2 regions of the Sediminibacillus dalangtanensis genome follow, and region 2 is predicted to be linked to the other one. Evidence: riboswitches for the same ligand, from Rfam matches in the RefSeq annotation. Region 2 holds a riboswitch; the other holds the start of a gene.

Region 1 (4,616 bases), 1.6 Mb from region 2:
CTCCTTGCGCAGTAACGGATTGGAAACAGATTCCGAGTAAACCATCTTTGTATTGCCCTGGATATAATCAGCGATTTTATCCCCTTCGGCAAAGTCGATAAATGATACTTCGATTCCTAAGTCCGGCAGTTCATTGGCAAGCAGTTGATATGTACCTCCGTAAATATCGGTAGCCGCAATGACATGGTCTCCCTGCTTGGCAACGGCAAGAATTCCTGCCAATATGGCTGCTGTCCCCGAAGCGGCAGCTATCCCCCTCGGAGCTCCTTCCAGTTGGGCCACCGCGGCTCCTAACTCATCTGTATTCGGATTCCCGACTCTCGTATATAAATAATCATTCTTTCCTTGGTAAAAGTTCTCCAAATCTTCAAGGTCTTTGAATTTAAAGGCTGACGTCTGGTAAATCGGCGTCGACTTGCTATTGATTTTTTTCTCCTGGATGCCCGATAGATGAACAGATTTCGTATCAAAATGTTTCCCCATATAATCGCTCCCCTTTTACCAGCTTTACATAATTATAACTACTTTAACGCAAGATTGTTGAAAAGCGCAAGCATACTAAATAGAAAAGGAGAGGCACTATTCACCTCTCCGTTCCTGGCTACACTGTTTGAATTCCTCTGCTGTATTTTTTCCCTGGATGGTTTTCAGGAAGACGGGGACCTGCTCCAAACAGGTTATCCCTCAAGGTTTCTCCTTCATAACGGGAGCGGATGAGGCCGCGCTCTTGTAAAATCGGGACAACCAAATCGACGAAATCCTGGAAGGTTCCAGGCGTTATTGCATAGGCAATATTAAAGCCATCGATACCGGCCTCCCTGACCCATTCTTCCATCGTATCAGCTATCTGTTCCGGTGAGCCGACTGCATAGGCGCCGAGACCACCGATTCCGATAAATTCCTTGATTTCTTCCACTGTCCATTGTTTGTTCGGATCAATCCTTGTGAAATTTTCGACAGCTGATTGAATCGCATTGTTTTCAACATACCGCAAACTTTCATCAGGACCGTATTGAGAAAGATCGATACCGGTCCATCCGCCGAACAAGGCCAGTGCCCCCTCATGACTGATATGGTTTTTATAATCGTTGAACTTCTCTCTTGCCTCCTCTTCCGTACGGCCGACAACCGGGGTAAACATGGTCAGTATTTTAACATCTTCCGGATTACGTCCTGCCAGTACCGTCTCTTCTCGCAATTTTTTGACCGACTGCCTGGCAGCCTCGATGGTTGGAGCGCCGATGAAGACACATTCAGCATTGCTGGCGGCAAATGCCCTGCCTTTTTTCGAAGCACCAGCCTGATAAATCACCGGTGTGCGTTGTGGCGATGGTTCACTTAAGTGAGCGCCTGGAACTTTGAAATACTTGCCTTCATGATGGATGTCATGGACTTTTTCCGGATCCGTATAAATTCCGTTCTCTTTATCGAGACGGACTGCTTCATCTTCCCAGCTGCCCTCCCAAAGCTTGTAGCAAACATCCACGTACTCTGCTGCAATATCATACCGCTCATCATGGTTCACCTGGTCTTCCAGCCCCATATTCACTGCGGCACTTTTTAAATAAGAAGTAACGATATTCCATCCTACTCTTCCTTTTGTCAAATGATCTAAAGTCGACATTCTGCGAGCGAAGGTGTAGGGATGCTCATGGCTGACAGAAGCAGTCACGCCAAAACCAAGATGCCTGGTGACCGCCGACATAAGCGGGACGACCAGCAATGGGTCGTTCACGGGTGATTGAGCTCCCTGTCTTACCGCCGCATCCCGGGAATTCTCGTAAACATCATAGGTACCTAATACATCAGCTAAAAACACTGCATCAAAGTTTCCTCTTTCCAAAAGCTTTGCCAGCTCAATCCAATATTCACTATCCTTGTATCTGTGTGATTGGTCGTCAGGGTGTGTCCATAATCCCGGTGATTGGTGTCCTGCACAATTCATATCAAAGGCGTTTAAATAAATCCGCTTATCCGTCATTCGATTTACTCCTCCTTGTGATGGATATTTATTGGTTTAAATTGGCTGCTTTTGCTTATTGACCGTCTGGACGAAATAATCCAGTTGCTTCTCTAATCGCAGGTTTAAGTCATGATCATGAATCGGCTGTTCGATGTCCTGTTTATCGATGCATTTGTTCAAAAGATAAACGCCCTTCAAATTCTGTCCCTTCAGCGTAGCCAACAGCGGCTTCAAACTATATTCCACGGCAAGTAAATGGGAGGGACTGCCGCCGGTCATCAGTGGTAAGACCGGTGTATCCTCCAGTACATCCTGCGGCAAAATATCCAAAAATGCCTTGAGAACACCAGAGTAAGCAGCTTTATACACGGGGGATCCGACAATAGCCCCCTTTGCCTGACGGATGAGCGCTGACGCTTCCGTAACCGCCTGACTGTCATACCTTCCTTCAAACAAATCGGCTTGCGGGATATCCTTTACAGATAAATGTGCAGTGGAAAACCCCTTTCGCCTTAAAGACTCCCCTAAATAGTTCAGCACCGCGTCGGTTCCAGATTGGGCTGAAGGACTTCCAGATAAAATGATGATTTCACTCAAGAAAATCTCTCCCTTTCTGCCAAATGGCATTTACGTAGCAACTCGGGTAAGAGGGAATTTTTCCATAAGAAAAGCCCCCTTTTCCGCAGTATGAGAAAAGAGGGCTGTTATCGTCCGATATCCGCTCTTATCTCCCAAGAATGCATCTTGGCTGGAATTAGCACCTTTCTGACAACAGTCAGAGGTTGCTGAAGCTTCAATGGGCCAGTTCCCTCGGCTTCTCTGGATAAGAATTTTTAATTTGACACCTATCATAATACCAATGACTTTCCATGTCAACTACTTTTTGTAATAATCAGAATAGTGCTGCCTGCATAAAGTAGCTTGTTTGGCAGGTTTATCTGCCCGGTTTTTGAGAAACATATAGATATACTTAATCCAGGAGGAAACGTTATGCATGAATTTAACGAAACTTTTATCCAGATTCTTATCCTGCTTGCTATCTCGGTTGCCGTTATCGGGATTGCTAAAAAGATCGGTCAGCCTTATACAATTGCACTCGTTTTGGTCGGTTTATTTCTGGGCATTATTAATGTTCATGTACCACTGATAGATGAAGCAGAAGCATACATTACCCAATCAGAAGTTTTTCAGACCATTATTATTTCATTGTTCCTGCCGATTTTACTGGGGGATGCGACACTGAAACTGCCATTTCACCATTTATACCAACATAAGCGCGCAGTTCTCGGTATGGCCTTCATCGGTACGTTTCTGTCGTTTATCGTGATTGGCTTTGCCACCCATTATTTTATTGGCTTGCCAATAGCCGTGGCGTTCACGTTTGCAGCGTTAATGAGTGCCACAGACCCAATCAGTGTTGTGTCCATTTTTAAGTCGTTAGGCGTTTCGGAAAAGCTGTCCACGATCATGGAAGGGGAATCATTGTTCAATGATGGCATTGCCGTGGTACTCTTCAAAATTTCATCGATTTATTTACTTACCTATATTGAGTTAGGCTGGGAAGGACTTGGCAGTGGCATTCTGTTATTCTTGAAATTCAGTGTGGGCGGCGTGCTGGTCGGTGTCATCCTCGGCTTTATTTTTTCTCAAATCATTCGCTTTTTTGATGATTATCCATTTGAGATTGCATTGTCAGCCATCTTGTTTTTCGGAAGCTATTTTATTGCGGAGCACTTGGAGGTATCCGGGGTCATTGCGGTGGTAGCAGGTGGATTTATGTTTGCCGATTATGGCGGAAAAATTGGTATGACGGAAAAAACGAGAGTGACTATCAACACGTTTTGGGATGTGATCACCCTTGTTGCCAACTCAATCATCTTTTTGCTGATTGGATTGGAAATCCGCAACATCGATTTCAATAATCAGTGGAACATCATCGCGTTTGCGATCGTTCTTGTCATCACCGGTCGAATCATCGCCTTGTACATCAGCACATTGCCCGTAAAAGATTTGAATCGGAAAGAGCGGATTCTTCTTAACTGGGGCGGTTTACGAGGAAGCTTATCGATTGCGCTCGCTCTCAGCCTTCCAATGGAATTCACCGGCCGTGACACTGTCCTGTTACTGACCTTCTCCGTTGTCTTATTCTCTTTGATTGTCCAGGGGATGTCCATCAAACCATTGATCAAAAAGCTCGGTTTGTCAGGCACCGATTCAACCAAATAAACATGACCGCAGTGAAATCCGCTTTGTAATACCGAACGCTAACTGGACTGAAGTGTTAAAAGTGCTTCTTCAAGTATTAAGTGAATCTCGCGATGGGAGAAACAGCAAGGACACGTCAATTGATTTAGCAAAAGTAAAACTTTCTAACAGAAAACGCGCCAATCCATCAAGCTCGCCATAGCAATAAGAAATACTCATCAAACAATAGAATCATAGGAAGGTTTTCTAAGAAGCTTACCTTATATGAACAATCAAAAAAGAAACCGGACGAATTCGAATGCTTGCGTTTCGAACCATCGTCCGGTCTTTGCTTTGACCACTATACCGTTTTTCGAGTGACTTTACTCTGCTGAATTCAAATCAATTACTTTATTGACCAAAGAGGCGAAGGGCTCGTCCTCAAAAGAAAAGTCGTCTAAGTCTTTAC
Region 2 (4,616 bases):
TTACGACGACTTGCCAATAAAGCATGAAAGATATCCGGCAGACCGGGATGAGGAGAATCCGCATTTTGCTATTTTGATTCCGGTAATCAATCGAGATGAGAAAAAGGCATGACGTTTCTTATATAGTATTGATAGGAGTTACTTACGTATTGAAAAGGAAGGAAGTATCAAAGTGAACGGAAGAACAATCAATCAACCGATTATCAGCAGGGTGGGTGGTGCATTGCTTCACGTGGACAACTTAAAGAAAATGGTCGCCTGGTATGGGGCGTTGTTGAATATGGATGTCACAATTGATAAAGACATCCCGTTCTATGTATTCGATCTGGATAATAACATCAATCTTACGCTTGATGACCATCGCAACATACCTAGCGTTAATAAAAGGTATCCAATCTGTCAGCTGAAGACAAAGGATATCGAAACAACTTACAAAGTGGTACGGGAAGCAAGAATACCAATCACACTTGATTTAAAGCGTCCACATCCCGGCTTGGCTTACTTTAACATACAGGATTCGGAAGGCAATAGCTTGATGATCCTTGAATCGGAATGGATTAATCCAGCTCCAATTAAGCAGAACGATACTTCCCATCCGATCACAAACCATTTAAGTAATATAATCATTCCGGTTCATGATTTGGAAAGGGCGACAGAATGGTATAGCAAGTTGCTCGGTTTTCCGATAAGAAAAGATCGGCAGGATGGCGGCCCCGTTTACTCATTCGACTATGATGGAGGAACTGGAATACTGCTCGATGACAACCGCAACAATCAGGACTTAACTTCCTTTCCTGGTTTTATGTTAAAGGCGAAGGATATTAAAGAGGCTTTTTCCTATGTTCGGAAAAGCGACGTGGAGGTTGTAAGAAATGTTCAACATGATCACTACTTTATCATCAAAGACGCCGAGGAAAATTCGGTCATGATTTGTACTTGAGAATGGTGGGGAAGATGTCAGTGAGAAGAAGTTTTCGTTTTCCATCTTCCCTTTCCTTCCTTTTGAAGATATTCAAGGCAAATTCAGAATCGAAGGTTTCTTGCCTTCATCTACAGGGTTTTTATTTATTTTCCTATCAGGCATAGAAAAAACCTGCTGCAAGATAGCACAGTGTAGCAACTCCGGCACCGGCAGCGCAAAATTTCAGCTTATAGTAAGCATATTCAACCAGTGGCAGCTCCATAATGGAGGCTGTAGTAATCGTTGTATCTCCAAGCGGGGAAGTCATGGCTCCAAATGAACCGCTGGCGAACACTGCACCTACTGTCATTATGATCGGTGCATCGGTGGCAGCAGCCAGGGAGAATCCTAAGGGCATAAACAACCCCCACGTCCCCCAGGAAGAACCAATAAAGTAACCTACAGTCGATCCCAGAACAAATAAAATAGCCGGAATCGTAAATGCAGGAAGAAAACTACCCAGCGTTGAACTGACGAACTGTGAAAAACCTAAATCTTCCGCATTCAGTGATAATGCCCAAACAAGGATCAGCAGAATAATTGCCTGCATCATTTGGTTTCCGCCATCCACGAAATGATACAGCAATTCATTTAACGGCAATTTGCGAATCGCATAGAAAAGGAACGTAACCGTCAAGGTTAAGAATACGGCCAGCAGCATGACGAACGTAGCATCGGCTTGCGTAAACGCATCGAATACCGTTATCGCCCCTTTTGCGCGGCCATCTTGCCAAAGCAAATACAATGACAAACCCAAAAGCAGAAATAATGGGACGATGAGATTCCAAGGCTGGGCTTTCACCAATGATAATTCTTTATCAATGCTGGAACGGTGAAAAGGATGATCTTCGTCACCTTCATCTTTGTGTGGTTCTTTTTCAATGGCTTTAGATGTCCAAAACGTACGAGCAAGACCGAACAGAAGCATGATGATGGCAAAAAAATTAAATGGGATACTCATCAAAAATACGCTATAAGCACTCATTTCCAAACCATTTTTATGAATCCCGTTCTCAACAAGTGAGACCATAAAACCGACAAAAGCGGTTGCGACAGGCAAAAGGACAATGACGGATGAAGTAGAAACATCCATCGTAAATCCGACCTTTTGTCTGGAAATGCTCCATTTGCCCAACAATGATTTAACAACAGGACCAATCATCATAATCCGGAACATCGGCATCATAAAAGTAAAAGGCAGGGTCAACCAGATAAGACCTAAAAGACTCCGCTGAGAATGGATTTTCCCCCCTATCCATTCTGAGAATCCTTTGATTCCGCCAGATATCGTCATCATTCCGACCAGTCCACCGAACAAATATAAGAATCCGATAATTTTAATGTTGGTTTCGTCTGACAACGTTTCGACCATATAAGTGACAGCTTGATCGGACGCACTTAACCATCCTGCTTTTAAAAGGATAGAACCTGCCAGGACACCAAGAACAAGACCAGGTAAAATTCTTTTCAACCAAATGGACAGGGCGATAACGATAGAAAACGGTACGATGGAAAGCCACTCGACTGACAATTGGATCCCTCCTTACGTGATCCTTAGGATTCCCATATAAAGACGTACAATACCTGTCCATCTGTATCTCCAAGCCAAGGTTTAGGCGGTGTAAAAAAAAGGAGGGGATAATTATTCTTACTTGACAACTAGGAATAGTTGCAATTAAGATGTTTTATACAATTGTATATTCTTATCAAGAGAAGTTTAGGGAACTGGCCCGATGATACTTCAGCAACCTCTGTACACAGAAAGGTGCTACATCCAGCATGCTTGAGAGATAAGAGTTAGCAGAACCTTCCATCTTTCTCGGAAGGTTTTTTTGTGTGATATGAATGCCGTCTTGGCCAACAAGGAAAGGGGGAAGTTGAGTGAGAACATTGAATGGAAAAATAGCCGTAGTGACCGGCGGTGCCAGAGGAATCGGCAAAGAGATTGTCAAAAAGCTGGAAGAGGCTGGGTCCACGGTGATTGTTGCCGATAAAGGAATACACGCTGACAAGCTTCAAACTCTTCAATTTGCTGTTGATGTGACGGACAGGAGAGCTGTGGAGCAGTTTTTCCAATCCGTCACCAATAGGTTCGGTACAATCGACATTTTGGTGAATAATGCCGGAATATCCACGATGGCAGAAGTAGTGGAAATGGAGGAAGAAGATTGGGATTCGGTCATGGATGTGAATGCGAAAGGGGTTTTCCTTGCCAGTAAATATGCTGCGAAACAGATGAAAACAGCGGGGAATGGCGGCAAAATCATCAACATATCCTCTCAAGCAGGGAAAAACGGTTATCGGTACATGGGAAGTTATGTTGCTTCTAAGCATGCTGTCCTTGGATTGACAAAAGTTATGGCTTTAGAACTGGCAGCCGACAATATCCTGGTGAATGCCGTGTGTCCAGGCATTATTGAAACCGAAATGAAACGTACAGAACGGGTCTGGGGAGGCGAACTACGCGGTGTGGAAGCAGCTGCGATCGAGGCAGAAGACCATTCCCAAGTCCCTTTGGGAAGAACCGGGTCTCCAGAGGATGTAGCAGACACCGTATTATTCCTGGCATCAAATGCAGCGGACTATATTACCGGTGAAAGTATCAATGTTACAGGCGGAATGACCATGAATTAAGAATGCTTTTTGTCTGAGAAAAAGGTATAAACTGCGCAGTAACTTCCTTTGTAGTCCTTGGGCCTTTTTATAGTAGTGACGTAGTCCAGCGCTACGGAAATACCTTACGCTTTCCGCGGGCAGCTGGTGAGCTTCCTCAAGCTAACGCTCTGCGGGATCTCACCGAGGCCTTTGCTCCCGCAGGAGTCTACAGGTATTTCCTCCGCTGGTAGGGGATTTCTGAATTTTGGTTAGGGGGATACCACATGTTAGCTCTATTTTAGTGCTTTTTCACCTATAATTCAGAAATCTATCTTAAGCGGCGGAAAATGCGACACTCCTGGGGGAAGAGCAGCTTCCGAAGACCCCGACGGCTGGGTCTGCGTCTTCCGGTTAAGCTCTGTGGCGGGTTTCCTCGACCCAAGGGGCAAAGTGGCATATTCAAGTAGAATCCTAGCTGAGGTGCTGCCCCCGGAAAGGAGGGTTGTCCGCAGCACTGGACTTTCACTCAACTTCATTAATGCGCAGTTTTTATCCACCGCTCACCTATTGGGTAAGGTGCAGCAGTCTAAAAAAATAGTTATTTCGAACGGGAGGAGACGAGAAAATGAAAAAGGGAAAAATAGAGGGGAATCCTTATGCATTGCTGCCGTTTCTTGTGTTTGTATTGTTATTCCTCGGCACAGCATTAATTACAAAGGATTTCAGCAGTATGCCAGTAGTGGTGGCGATTTTGATTGCCGGCTTGTTTTCGCTGACTATGAACCGTAAAGAAAGCTTTGCCAAGAAAGTCGAAGTGTTTTGCAGGGGTGGAGGCGACCATAATATTATTCTGATGGCACTTATTTTTATATTGGCCGGTGCCTTTGCTTCCGTGGCAGAAGCTACAGGTGGAGTTGACTCTATTGTCAGTTTGGGCACCTCGATATTACCGGCGAATTTGCTGATGGTCGGTTTGTTTGTAGTCAGTTGTTTTATCTCTATATCAATGGGAACATCCACTGGGACAACTGTCGCGATCGTACCTATAGCTGTGGGTGTC

The links. Region 2 has a riboswitch for S-adenosylmethionine ahead of ERJ70_RS07295 (SDR family NAD(P)-dependent oxidoreductase). Riboswitches for the same ligand answer to the same signal wherever they lie in the genome.
Region 1: another riboswitch for S-adenosylmethionine. It lies ahead of ssuE (NADPH-dependent FMN reductase); the one in region 2 lies ahead of ERJ70_RS07295 (SDR family NAD(P)-dependent oxidoreductase).

Annotation. Positions count from the first base shown of each region.
Region 1 is NZ_CP046956.1:3,024,152-3,028,767, forward strand. It holds gene ERJ70_RS15115 (trans-sulfuration enzyme family protein) at 1-483, opposite strand, end outside; gene ERJ70_RS15120 (LLM class flavin-dependent oxidoreductase) at 602-1,981, opposite strand; gene ssuE (NADPH-dependent FMN reductase) at 2,018-2,560, opposite strand; SAM riboswitch class I at 2,685-2,793, opposite strand; gene ERJ70_RS15130 (cation:proton antiporter) at 2,954-4,189, shown strand; gene ERJ70_RS15135 (hypothetical protein) at 4,531-4,616, opposite strand, start outside.
Region 2 is NZ_CP046956.1:1,425,327-1,429,942, forward strand. It holds gene ERJ70_RS07280 (GyrI-like domain-containing protein) at 1-112, shown strand, start outside; gene ERJ70_RS07285 (VOC family protein) at 173-940, shown strand; gene ERJ70_RS07290 (Na+/H+ antiporter NhaC family protein) at 1,077-2,492, opposite strand; SAM riboswitch class I at 2,662-2,758, shown strand; gene ERJ70_RS07295 (SDR family NAD(P)-dependent oxidoreductase) at 2,843-3,595, shown strand; gene ERJ70_RS07300 (Na+/H+ antiporter NhaC family protein) at 4,182-4,616, shown strand, end outside.